DNA from 3 places in the Marinobacter antarcticus genome. Region 1 is predicted to be linked to each of the others. Evidence: predicted binding sites of a transcription regulator. Region 1 holds the regulator's gene; each other region holds the start of a gene.
What was found. Region 1 encodes sigma-54, which starts transcription at its own class of promoters, with help from an activator protein. Its sites were predicted from a motif close to ANTGGCATNNANNTTGCTNT; they were not measured.
Positions count from the first base shown of each region.

Region 2: a site for sigma-54 is predicted at 2,402-2,421, ahead of flgA (flagellar basal body P-ring formation chaperone FlgA). Genes of this name have one in related genera too.
Region 3: a site for sigma-54 is predicted at 2,744-2,763, ahead of glnA (glutamate--ammonia ligase). Genes of this name have one in related genera too.

Region 1 is NZ_FRAQ01000001.1:1,733,718-1,737,896, forward strand. It holds gene rapZ (RNase adapter RapZ) at 1-566, opposite strand, end outside; gene ptsN (PTS IIA-like nitrogen regulatory protein PtsN) at 596-1,066, opposite strand; gene hpf (ribosome hibernation promoting factor) at 1,152-1,460, opposite strand; gene BUA49_RS08165 (RNA polymerase factor sigma-54) at 1,566-3,095, opposite strand; gene lptB (LPS export ABC transporter ATP-binding protein) at 3,276-4,001, opposite strand; gene lptA (lipopolysaccharide transport periplasmic protein LptA) at 4,019-4,179, opposite strand, start outside.
Region 2 is NZ_FRAQ01000002.1:318,555-322,733, forward strand. It holds gene BUA49_RS12805 (peptidylprolyl isomerase) at 1-293, opposite strand, end outside; gene BUA49_RS12810 (flagella synthesis protein FlgN) at 541-1,011, opposite strand; gene flgM (flagellar biosynthesis anti-sigma factor FlgM) at 1,019-1,345, opposite strand; gene flgA (flagellar basal body P-ring formation chaperone FlgA) at 1,557-2,258, opposite strand; gene BUA49_RS12825 (chemotaxis protein CheV) at 2,449-3,378, shown strand; gene BUA49_RS12830 (CheR family methyltransferase) at 3,419-4,179, shown strand, end outside.
Region 3 is NZ_FRAQ01000005.1:125,032-129,210, reverse strand. It holds gene glnL (nitrogen regulation protein NR(II)) at 1-186, opposite strand, end outside; gene BUA49_RS16945 (DUF4124 domain-containing protein) at 451-975, opposite strand; gene glnA (glutamate--ammonia ligase) at 1,164-2,567, opposite strand; gene typA (translational GTPase TypA) at 3,182-4,179, shown strand, end outside.

The DNA of each region.
Region 1 (4,179 bases):
ACATCAAACACGTAATCGGAATCCAGTGGTACGCCGTGTTTGAAGCCGAAGGACTGGAAAAGCAGGGCCAGTTCCTGATCTTTGCGGCCAGCTACCCGCTGTTTCACCATATCCCGAAGTTCGTACATCGAGAGGCCCGTGGTATTGATGTAGAGATCCGACAGTTTGGAAAGGGGTTCCAGCAGAATCTTTTCGTTAGTGATGGCCTCTCTGAGAGATGTTTTATCATCGCTGAGGGGGTGCTTGCGACGGGTCGCGTGGAACCGCTGTAGCAGGGACTGTTCATCCGCATCCAGATAGATGACCTCGGCCTGGATGTCGTCTCTGCGAAGCTTGCGGTAAATCTCCTCAAAATTGCCCAGCTCCCCAGACAGGTTGCGGGCATCAATGCTGACGGCCATCTTGTCGAGCCGCCCAGGCGCGCTCTGGTTGGCGGCTTCCCGGGTGAGAGGGAACAGAAGTCCGATCGGCAGGTTATCAATACAGTAGTATCCGAGGTCTTCCAGTACGTGAAGAGCGGTGCTCTTGCCGGAGCCGGACCGGCCACTGACGATGATCAGCTTCATGGTGAAACAGCCTGTTACCAGAGTGGATATCAGCCGCTTGCGGCGGTCATGCGTTGGTAAAGCGTACCCGCATCTTCGCACTGCCTGAGGCGGTCGCAGAAGGTGCGCTCATTGAATTTCTCTGCGAGCTGGCTCAGTAGCTCAAGATGCTCGCTGGTGGCTTCCTTGGGCACAACAAGTGCAAACACAAGATCCACCGGCTGGTTATCAATAGCATCAAACTCGACGGCTTCTTCCAGAGTTATCAGAACGCCGATCACGTGTTCAAGCCCTTCCAGCCGACAGTGGGGGATGGCGATTCCCTGACCAATTCCCGTGCTGCCCAGTCGCTCACGAGCGATCAGATTGTTGAAAATCTGACCCTCTCCGAGTGAATCATTGTGCTGACGGATCTGCTCGGCAATGAACTCCAGAACCCGCTTTTTACTCGATGCGGGTACCTTACACAGGGTCAGTTCCGGTGCAAGAATGTTGTCTATTGTCAGGGATGTGTCGCTCATGAATCGACCGCGCTTCCGTTAAAAAAAGCTGCGACACGTTGTCCGCGCCGCAGCTTGATTAGATGACATGCCTGAAAACAGCCGCCTAGCGGGCTGCGTTTCCATGCATCCTGTCCACACTCTTTTCTTTATGCTTGAGGATCTGTCGATCAAGCTTGTCGACGAGGCCGTCGATAGCTGCGTACATATCCTCACTTTCCGCCTTTGCGTGAATCTCACCACCCACCACGTGAAGCGTAGCCTCCGCGATCTGACGAACCTTATCCACTTCCAGTGTTACCTGGCAATTACTGATGTGGTCAAAGTGCCGCTCCAGTCGTTCAAACTTTTCGGATACATAGTCCTTCAGGGCGGGAGTCAGTTCTACGTGATGGCCTGAAATATTGAGTTGCATAGACGTCTCCTGTTGTCATCCGTCCCGGCTCCAGGAGCCGGGCTGAGTGCTGGCGCTTGTGGCTGCGTCAGCGAAATCCGTGTGAACCGGCCAGCGGTGCCCGGTTTAAACCAGGCGCTTGCGTTCGTTCGAGGGCGGAATGTGCATCGCCTCGCGATATTTTGCAACCGTGCGCCGAGCCACCTTGATTCCCTCTTCTCCAAGCATGGCCGCAATCTTGCTGTCACTCAACGGCTTTTTCGGTGTTTCCGCTGCAATGAGCTTTTTGATCATGGCGCGGATCGCGGTTGAGGAGCATTCGCCGCCTTCGTCGGTGCTGACGTGGCTGGAGAAAAAGTACTTCAGTTCAAAAATGCCCCGCGGTGTGTGCATGTATTTCTGCGTGGTTACACGGGAAATAGTGGATTCGTGCATTTCCACAACCTGGGCAATATCCGAGAGAATCAGCGGCTTCATTGCTTCTTCCCCGTGATCCAGAAAACCCTGCTGATACTCGACAATACGTGTGGCAACCTTCAGCAGTGTTTCGTTCCGGCTTTGCAGGCTTTTTATGAACCACTTTGCCTCCTGAAGCTGGTCGCGGAGATAGGTGTTATCGGCGCTGCTATCGGCTCGTCTTATTAATGAAGCATAGCTGGCATTCACGCGTATGCGCGGAGCAATTTCGGGGTTCAGTTCCACACGCCAGCGGCCGTTGTGTTTGCGCACGATGACATCGGGAATAACGTAATCCGGCTCTGTGCGGTCGATGATGTCACCCGGCCGCGGGTTGAGGCTGGTGATCAGCGCAAGTACGTCGCGCAACTGATCTTCTTTAAGGCGGCTGCGGCGAAGCAGTTGGGCGTAGTCGCGGTTGCCCAACAGATTTATGTAATGGGTGATGACGAGCCGGGCCTGGGCGAGCCAGGGGGTTTCCGGGGGCAGCTGGTTAAGCTGGATAAGCAGGCAGTCCTGAAGATCCCGGGCAAAAACCCCTGGCGGGTCGAAGTACTGTAGCCGGCGTAAAACGGCTTCCACTTCATCCATCTCAAGAGGGTCTTCATCAGCATCGTCGGTCAGGCCTGCGTATATGTCCTCAAGAGAGCTGGTTAGATACCCCCGTTCGTCTACCGCATCCATCAGGGCGTGAGCAATGGCCTGATCCCGTTCATTCAAAGGTGTGAGGTTGAGCTGCCACTCAAGGTGATCCCTGAGGGTTTCGGTCGGTGAGTTCCGGGTTTCGAAATCGTGGTCGCTTTCGTCGTCATTCCGCGCAGCCGGGGCGGGGGCGGACTGGTAAACATCTTCCCAGGCGGTATCGACGGGAAGATCGTCGGGAAGCGTATCCGGGATTTCGTTTTCAGATTGCCAGTCCGGGCCGCTTTCGCTCTCATCCCAGTCGGAGGTGGCAGCCTCGGCAGACGCCTCAGGAGATGTTTCGTTAGCGGTGTTGTCTTGATTCTGATCACCGTCGGCTGACGGCGTTTCAGTTTGGTCGTCATCTTCCGAAGCTTCCAGCAGGGGATTGGATTCCAGGGCTTGCTGGATTTCCTGCTGAAGATCGAGAGTTGATAACTGCAGAAGCCTGATCGCCTGTTGCAGCTGGGGCGTCATTGTCAGGCTCTGACCCAGCTTTAATTGTAATGAGGCTTTCATAACCATCGCTCAGGATCCGTCACTCATACCCGCTCTGAATTTCTTGCATCGGCTAAAAAATCTATGTATGGCGGCAACTTGCCGCCATTTTTGAGTACCCTTGCAAGTTCTTTGCCGAGTTTACTTGCTCCGGGTCAGCAAAACAATCGAACGGGTGTATCCGGATGCCGAAAACAGATGCTACAGGTGGAATTCGTTGCCAAGATACACTTCTTTAACCTGTTGATTGGCGAGAATGGTTTCGGAGTTTCCGGAGGCGATAATGTGGCCACCAGAAACAATGTAAGCGTTCTCGCAGATATCCAGTGTTTCGCGCACGTTGTGGTCGGTAATCAGAACGCCGATGCCCTTGTCCCGGAGGTGGCGGATGATCTGCTTGATATCACTGACAGAGATGGGATCTACCCCGGCAAACGGCTCGTCCAACAGAATGAAGGCAGGCTCCATTGCCAGGGCACGGGCAATTTCCACCCGGCGCCGCTCGCCCCCGGAGAGTGCCATGCCCAGGCTGTCGCGGATGTGGGTAATGTGAAACTCTTCCAGCAGGTGTTCGAGCTTGCTCAGGCGTTCAGCACGGCCGAGGTTCTTTCGGGTTTCCAGAATCGCCATGATGTTATCCCGCACGGATAGCTTGCGGAACACCGAAGCCTCCTGAGGCAGGTAGCCGATGCCTTTGCGGGCCCGGCCATGCATGGGCAGAGACGTGATATCCTGGCTGTCGATGGTTATGCGGCCGTTATCGGCGTTTACCAGCCCCACGATCATGTAAAAGCAGGTGGTTTTGCCGGCGCCGTTCGGGCCGAGCAGGCCGACGATTTCACCGCTGCGAATTTCCAGCGAGACATCAATGACCACTTTTTTCTGCTTATAGCTTTTTGCCAGGTTGCTCGCTCTGAGAACTGCCATCGGATCCCTGTTTGCCGTTATTTTGTGGAGTTGCTGCTGCCGCGGGGCTGAATGACCATCTCAACCCGGCCCGGGCCAGCGCCGGTATCTTCGCTGCCTGCTGCGGTGACCACCCGTTGCTCGGTATCGTAATGAATAATGTCGCCGCGGAATATGTTGCCATTCTGCTCAATCACAG
Region 2 (4,179 bases), on a different contig from region 1:
GCTTCATTTTGGATAGGTGTGCGAGTTTCCTTGCGCACCATGTCGCCTGTAAACCCGCCGCCCTGGATCATGAACCCCGGAATGACCCGGTGGAAAATCGTGCCATCAAAATAACCATCGCGGGCATACTGCAGAAAGTTCTCGACCGTTTTCGGAGCGACATCCGGGCGGAGTTGCAGTTCAATGGCACCTTCGCTGGTCAGGATCCGTACTTTCGGCAGCGCCGCTTTCGTGTCAGTAGTGTCGGTCTGGGCGTGGGCCTGAAGCGTTAAAAAGGACAAACCTAGAATCATAATCAGGACGTGCATCACGTTAGTCAGTGGTTTTACCAAATTTGTCATTTCCGGGGCTCTCAGTCGGTTAGCGGCAGGTAGAGTTCCTGCAATAATCACATGGACTTGATCGTATTTCGATCTTAACAGATTTGATTCATTGTTCGAGAAGCACGCCAGCGCAGAATTGACGATAGCTCGCTGCTTGACCGCATTGGCCTCATTGCCGGTATGGCGGAGAGTGTCTCTGGTGAGTGCGGCGCGCTGATCAGGCGCTGGCAAGAACCGTGCGGCTTGATACGGTTGTTTGCTGGCCCTTGGCGCCGTATAGCTTCTGTTGGCCGGAGGCGCCCCTGAAGATGTCCGTAAGCCGGGTCAGGCGCTTCTGCAGATGGTTAATAATCCGCCCGTTGTTTTCGTTAAGAATGTGGCATTCCCGAAGCTTTGTATCAGCTTCCTGCCAGAGGGCGTAAAGATCATTGAGGCCGGCGCTGCGGATAAAGCGGGAAGGGTCGCCGCTGTCTGGCCGGAACCCCATTGCTACAAGTGTGCGGATCTTTTGCTTTGCGCGCTCCCGTATTTCTCCGAGAACGGCGTTCTTTTCCTGAGTCAGTGTCTCGAGAACTTTGGTATCAGAACCGGACAGGCAGGACTTCTCCTTTTGCAGAATCTCCGCCAGAGTTTCAAGCTGGCGGACATCCAGGGAAAGGAGATTCTTCAGATCATCAATTGCAGCCATGATTTACTCACCCGAAAATGCTTTTATCCATATCAAGCATTTTCTGGGCCAATTTTTCTGCATCGACTTTATAGGTGCCGTTTTCGAGCGCTGAGCGAATCTCTTCAATCCGCCCATCATCCATTTCAGGATAATCTCCCAGCTTCTGTTCAAGCTGTTTAAGATTCTTGGCCTGACTGCTCAGGTTTACGTTCTCGCCGCGCGCACTCTGGGCCTTGGCATTGGCCTGTTCCGGGGTCGTTTTCCCGGTATTCTGGCTGGTGGCGGGCTTGTCGGCCGTTGTTCTCTGGGTGTTGACCTGGCCTTGGCCAATTCCATTTAAGTCAACTGACATATCATTACCTGCTTTACAGTTGAGCCGCACATACGTGGGCTGACTCGGGTTTATATCCACTTAACGGCACAATGCCGGCATACTTTAGGGGCGGATATATGCTTTTTGTTAACATTTCGTCACATTCATGACGGGTATTTGCGACGGCGGTCATCCGGTGGCAGTTTTTTGCCGGCGGAAAGAATCTGCCAGTCAATAGTCGCAGAGACCACTACATTGGCACCTCGACGTGGCCGGGTGCAGTAACGTTCGCCCTTACGGTGCGAGACGAGGCAAGGTTTTCTACCAGAACCTGCTCGCCAATGGATGCGTTAGCCAGGGCTTTGCCACGGGAACGAACCGAAAAGGATCCGCTGCGGGCAGTGATAATAACATGGTCGCCCCGCGTAACGGCATCAGGTGCTTCAAGAAGATCCGGCGTCAGAACCGAGCCCGCATTTACCGGTCGGCGAACAACCATGCCTTCTATAAGGTCAACGTCGGTCATTATTCCTCGTCGGGTGGCATTAACGACGACAGAACGGGTTTTAAGCATGCCGGTTGTTATCCGCTCACCCCGTCCGAAAGGACGGGCTGCAACCAGCGCGGGGCCACTGATCGAAACCGTGGTTGTTACGAACATACGCCAGGGTCGCTCGCCGCTGCAGGCTACCTGTATAGAGGGATGCTCACTTTTCCAGGGATCACCGGTAAATTCCACAGCAAGAGGGGCCGAGCAAGGTGCGAGGGCAATTCTGCTATCGATACCGCCTGTCTCAAACGTAACCTTATAACCCTCTTTGGCTTGGGTGCGGCCAAAGGCAGCAAGAAATGATGTGGTCGCCAGGCGAATATCATCCGCAGTCGTTTCTGCCAGCACAGGGGTGGCCAAGGCCGACATGAATATGAGCGAGACTAAAAGCGTGGTGCGCATATGTCCTGGTTTGTCCTATGCTGTCAGTATTACGGCAAAATTACGCATGTAAATGCCTAAGGATTGCGGTATTCCGGCCGTTAAACTGGTTAATCCGCTTTTGGGCGACGTTATTCTGTCATCCAGGCAACTCATTCTAAAGAACAGCAAAATGCATGCCGGTGCTTCCGGCCGGCCAGAGGAGACTGCTATGGCAGGGGTATTGGACAGTGTTAACCAGCGTACGCAGCTTGTCGGGCAGAATCGCCTTGAACTTCTTCTGTTCCGTTTGCGTGGGCGACAGATATACGGCATCAATGTGTTTAAGGTTAAGGAGGTGCTGCAGTGCCCCAAACTGTCTTCCATACCTAACAGCCGTGCGGTAGTTCGCGGTGTGGCCCACACCCGGGGCGAAACAATCCCGATAATTGATTTGGGTATGGCTATTGGTCTGCCGGGTATTCCTCAGGAAGACCTGCCCAACAGCTTTGTGATTATTACCGAGTACAACCGCAAAACTCAGGGGTTCCTGGTAACCGCGGTAGACCGCATCATGAACATGAACTGGGAAGATATTCTTCCTCCCCCCAAGGGCACTGGTAAGGATATCTACCTTACGGCGGTCACGAAAATCGATGATAAACTGGCTGAAATCATAGATGTAGAGAAGATTCTTTCAGAGGTTTCTCCTCTCCGGGAGGATGTAACCGAAGCAATTCTGAGCAAAAGCGCTGAGCGGGTTTCGGGGCATCTGCCGGTTCTGGTAGTTGATGACTCCGCGGTGGCACGCCGCCAGATAGAGCGCTGCCTTATAGCGATTGGCATGGAAGTGGTAACTCGGAATGATGGTAAGCAGGCCCTCCAATACCTCAAAGAAATTACGGCAGACGGCTCAAAAGCAAAGGACCTTCTTTCACTGATAATCTCCGATGTAGAAATGCCCGAAATGGACGGGTATACACTGGTTACCCGGATCAAGAGTGATCCCGCACTCGCTGATCTGTTTGTTATGCTCCATACCTCATTGAGTGGCGTATTCAACAAAGCGATGGTACAGAAAGTCGGCGCGGATGATTTTATGGCAAAATTCAGCCCTGATGAGCTCGCTGAACGAATCATGGAAATCGTCGACCAGAGCTGACCCTTTATTCATCCGGTAATTCATTAAGAACTGAGAGCCAATGAAAGCGGAAATTACCCCACAGGAATATGAAGCCTTCAAATCGTTCCTGCAGGATGCGTGTGGTATTTTGTTGGGAGACAACAAACAATACCTTGTGAAAAGCCGGTTACGGCGGGTTCTGGAAGAGAATGGGCTGAATTCTCTTGGGGCGTTACTTGAACGCCTGAAAAGGCCGGGGCGGGCCAGCCTCAAGGAGGTGGTAATAGATGCTATGACCACCAACGAAACTCTCTGGTTCCGGGACAATCATCCGTTCCGTATTCTGCAGGAAAAGCTGCTTCCGGAATTTGCGGCGCGCTCCTCTCTCGCGCCCTTACGAGTCTGGTCGGCTGCATGCTCTACAGGGCAGGAGCCGTACTCGGCAGGTATGATCGTCGATGAGTTCAGGCGCCAGAAGCCCGGGAAACTCCGTGATGTAAAAATTACAGCGACGGATATATCGAAAAGCGTACTCGAGGTGGCGCGCCGCGGTGAATACGAGATGATCGCCATTGGCCGTGGGCTGTCGCCGGAACGCCAGAAACAGTTCTTCACACCTTCTGCAAATGGTGGCTGGCAGATCCGGCCACAGATCAAAAGCATGGTTGAGTTCAAGGAGCTAAACCTGCTCGAGCGCTACATGCTGGGCAAGTTTGATATAGTGATGTGCCGGAATGTGCTGATCTACTTCTCCGCAGACCTGAAGAAAGACATCCTGACCCGCATTCATGCCACGCTGAATCCCGGTGGCTATCTGATACTGGGTGCTTCGGAATCCCT
Region 3 (4,179 bases), on a different contig from region 1:
CTCTGCACCAAGAAGGATGTCGCGGAGATGAAGTCCTGAGCTATGGGTCATGCTGGTTTCAAGCAGGCTTTCTGCCGCTGGGTTCAGATACCGGATTATCAAATCGCTCTCCAGCACAAGAACCGCGGTCGTGAGGTTGTCCAGCATGCCCTTGTACCTGTTTGCGTTGGCTGGTGAGTTTGCCATACGTGCTTCCTGTTGGTTTAAGCCGGAGGGGTGTCTTGCCATGCGCTCCCTGTATCTCGCTTAACCGCTGTAACAGGAAGTAGCAAAAACTGAACCAATTTCGGAGGACGGCCGGGCTGCTTGGGCAAGCAACCCGAAGGCGCGTTATTTCAGGGCGGGTCTGCAACGAAAGGAGTCGGGCAGCCTGAACGCTTAGTCCCGATGCTGCCTGGAGATTAGCACAATTGCAGTGCCATCGCACCAAATTGGTGCGGTGGCTTGGCGCTAATTCTGAGTAGAAGGGCGATGAACAGTGAACCGAATTGGGCTGCCGGATTTAATCTGGACACCATTTCTGTCCACAATGTGAATGCCGGCCTCGTGTGTGCCCCGGAATATATTGTTAACGGTCACAGCGCCGGAAGCGCTCTGGCCAACTGGCTGACCATCCAGCGTTACTTCGTATTTGTGCTCTGGCTCAAGGCCTGGCGTGCTGCGCATTTCAAAGCGCACGTCGCCACTGCCGCTGTAGAATGCTTGTTCATCTTCAGGGTAGGTGAACGAGACGCTCTCATAAACCGAGCCTTCCCGTTTTACTTCCTCCCTGAGTTTGTCGGTTTCCCTGACGTTTTGCGGTTTGGGGAGGGTAATTGTCGTAACCGGCTTCACCTTCACAGTCTCTGCGCCTTTCGACGGTTCGTCGGAGAAGGTTACATTGCCCCGGGCATCCACATTGCGGTAAACCTCTGCGGCCACGGGCCCTGCGATCAGGAGCAATAGCCCTGCGGTCATTCCAAGCCTTGGGTTCATAAGCACAACCTGTCTTAGTATTTTTACTGATTATCAATGGCCGGACACGCCTTTTCAATGCAGCAGGGAGAGATGTTGGTTACATATCGTTAAGGGCGGCCCCACAAAAAAGCCCCGCTCTTTGTGAGCGAGGCTTCAGATACTGCTAATTGCCTAAAGCAATTTTAGCAGGAACCACCGGGGCGGATTTAGCAAGAATAATACAGTTCGAATTCAACCGGGTGAGTGGTCATGTTGATACGCTCAACTTCGCCACGCTTAAGATCGATGTAGCCCTGGATCATATCTTCAGTGAAGACGCCGCCACGGGTCAGGAACTCATGGTCTTCCTTCAGGCAATCCAGTGCTTCCTGCAGAGTTTCAGCAACCTTCGGGATGCTGAGGGCTTCCTCTTTGGGCAGGTCGTACAGATCCTTATCCATGGCATCGCCCGGGTGAATCTTGTTCTGGATACCATCCAGGCCGGCCATCATCAGCGCAGCAAACGCCAGGTATGGGTTGGCAGCCGGGTCAGGGAAGCGCACTTCGACACGGCGGGCTTTCGGGCTGGTTACATACGGAATGCGGATGGACGCAGAGCGATTGCGCGCAGAATAAGCCAGCATAACCGGCGCTTCGTACCCGGGAACCAGGCGCTTATAGCTGTTTGTAGCCGGATTGGTGAACGCGTTAATAGCTTTGGCGTGCTTGATGATGCCGCCAACGTAGAACAGCGCCATTTCACTCAGGCCCGCGTAGCTGTCGCCTGCGAACAGGTTTTTGCCGTCTTTGTTCAGACTCATGTGTACGTGCATGCCGGAACCGTTGTCGCCGACCACGGGCTTGGGCATGAAGGTGGCTGTTTTCCCGTAGGCGTGTGCCACGTTGTGCACGCAGTATTTCAGGATCTGGACCTCGTCGGCCTTCTTGGTCAGCGTGTTGGCGCCAACACCGATTTCACACTGGCCCGCAGTGCCCACTTCGTGGTGATGAACTTCAATAACCAGGCCCATGGATTCCATCGCCGCGCACATGGCGCCACGCAGGTCGTGCAGGCTGTCCACCGGAGGTACCGGAAAGTAGCCGCCTTTTACGCCTGGCCGGTGGCCAATGTTGTTTTTGTCAAAGTCGTCGCCGGAGACCCACGCTGCTTCTTCTGAGTGAAGCGAGTACATGGAACCCTGCATGTCGGTTTTCCACTTTGCAGAATCGAAGACGAAGAACTCGGGCTCAGGGCCAAACAGAGCACCATCTGCGATACCGGTGGATTTCAGGTATTCCTCGGCCCGGCGGGCAACAGAGCGCGGATCCCGCTCGTAGCCTTGCATGGTAGAAGGCTCAACAATGTCACAGGTAATGTTGATGGTGCTTTCTTCGGTGAACGGATCAAGAACGGAGCTGCTGTCGTCCGGCATCAGGATCATGTCGGATTCGTTGATGCCTTTCCAGCCGGAGATGGAGGAGCCGTCAAACATCTTGCCTTCAGCGAAGAAGTCCTCATCGACCTCAGTTGCAGGAATGGTGACGTGCTGTTCTTTGCCCCGGCTGTCGGTGAAGCGCATATCGACCCATTTCACTTCGTGTTCTTTAATCAAATCAACTGTCTTGGACATTGTGAATGCTCCGTAAGTAATCCCGCACTGCGGGTGTATTCGTGATCATGTTCCGGATTGCTCTGAGGGGCTGAATTCCGGTTTGTTGTTCAGGCCTGCGCAGCTTAGCAAAAGCTATTGATTCTTACCTTCATATTTTGGTTTTACAGATGCTCGAAAAACCTGATACGTGATTCAAAGCAAGGTGCTTGCCAGTTTTGACCGGCCGCCCTGCAGCAGCGGTTTTGCGATCGGGTGCCGCGTCTCCAGCCGGCTCGCTTGAATGAATTCAGGTGATTGATCTGCCCCGGCAGCGCAGTGTTGAACCAGAATGGTGCATATTTATAGGGTCGCTTACGGATACGCCCCAATATGGTGCGCTTCGTTCGCCAAATGAAACTGATTAAGAAATAGGCGTTCTTCTTCATATAAACGGTGCAGAGTTTTCGATATACTGCGCGCCGCTTCATTTTCTCCGCATGTGCCCGGATTATCGATCTGGTAGACACATGTGAGGCGCCGGACCTGCAGGTTTCGGTGGATGAGTTCATTTTACGGATTTGAGATGGCATGCGCGGGCCTCGCCTGCGAACGACCCTCTCAGGTCATTGAGTGCATGCCGCAGGAATAATTTTGTGATTGAAAAACTTCGTAATATTGCCATTATTGCCCACGTTGACCATGGTAAAACCACGCTCGTAGACAAGCTGCTGCGCTTGTCCGGCACTCTGGATCGCAAAGAGCTCGAGAACGAGCGCGTCATGGATTCCAACGATCAGGAAAAAGAGCGTGGCATCACCATTTTGGCCAAAAACACTGCGCTGAAATGGAACGGCTACGATATCAATATTGTAGACACCCCGGGCCACGCGGATTTTGGTGGCGAAGTAGAGCGGGTGATGAGCATGGTCGATTGTGTGCTGTTGGTGGTCGATTCCATCGACGGGCCCATGCCGCAGACACGCTTCGTAACCCAGAAAGCGTTCGCGGCCGGGCTGCGCCCAATTGTTGTGGTCAATAAAGTCGATCGCCCGGGCGCGCGCCCGGATTGGGTTGTAGATCAGGTATTCGATCTGTTTGACAGCTTGGGCGCTACCGACGAGCAACTGGACTTTCCCATTGTTTATGCCAGCGCGCTGAACGGTGTTGCCGGTCTGGATCATGAAGACCTCAGTGACAACATGGACGCTGTGTTCCAAGCGATCGTCGATCACGTGCCTGCGCCTGCGGTGGATATGGATGGCCCTTTCCAGATGCAGATCTCGCAGCTGGACTACAGTAGCTTTTTGGGCGTGATCGGTATCGGCCGTATCGCCCGCGGCAAGGTGAAAACCAATACCCCGGTGGTTGCCATCGGCGCAGATGGCAAGAAACGTCAGGGCCGTATTCTGAAGATCATGGGCCACTCCGGTCTGCATCGGGTTGAAGTGAACGAAGCCCAGGCTGGCGACATCGTCTGTATCAGTGGGTTGGATCAGCTGCATATCTCAGACACCCTGTGTGATATGAATAATGTAGAGGCTCTGCCACCGCTGACGGTAGACGAGCCCACCGTGTCCATGACCTTCCAGGTCAACGATTCGCCCTTCTGTGGTAAAGAGGGCAAGTATGTCACCAGCCGTAATATCAAAGA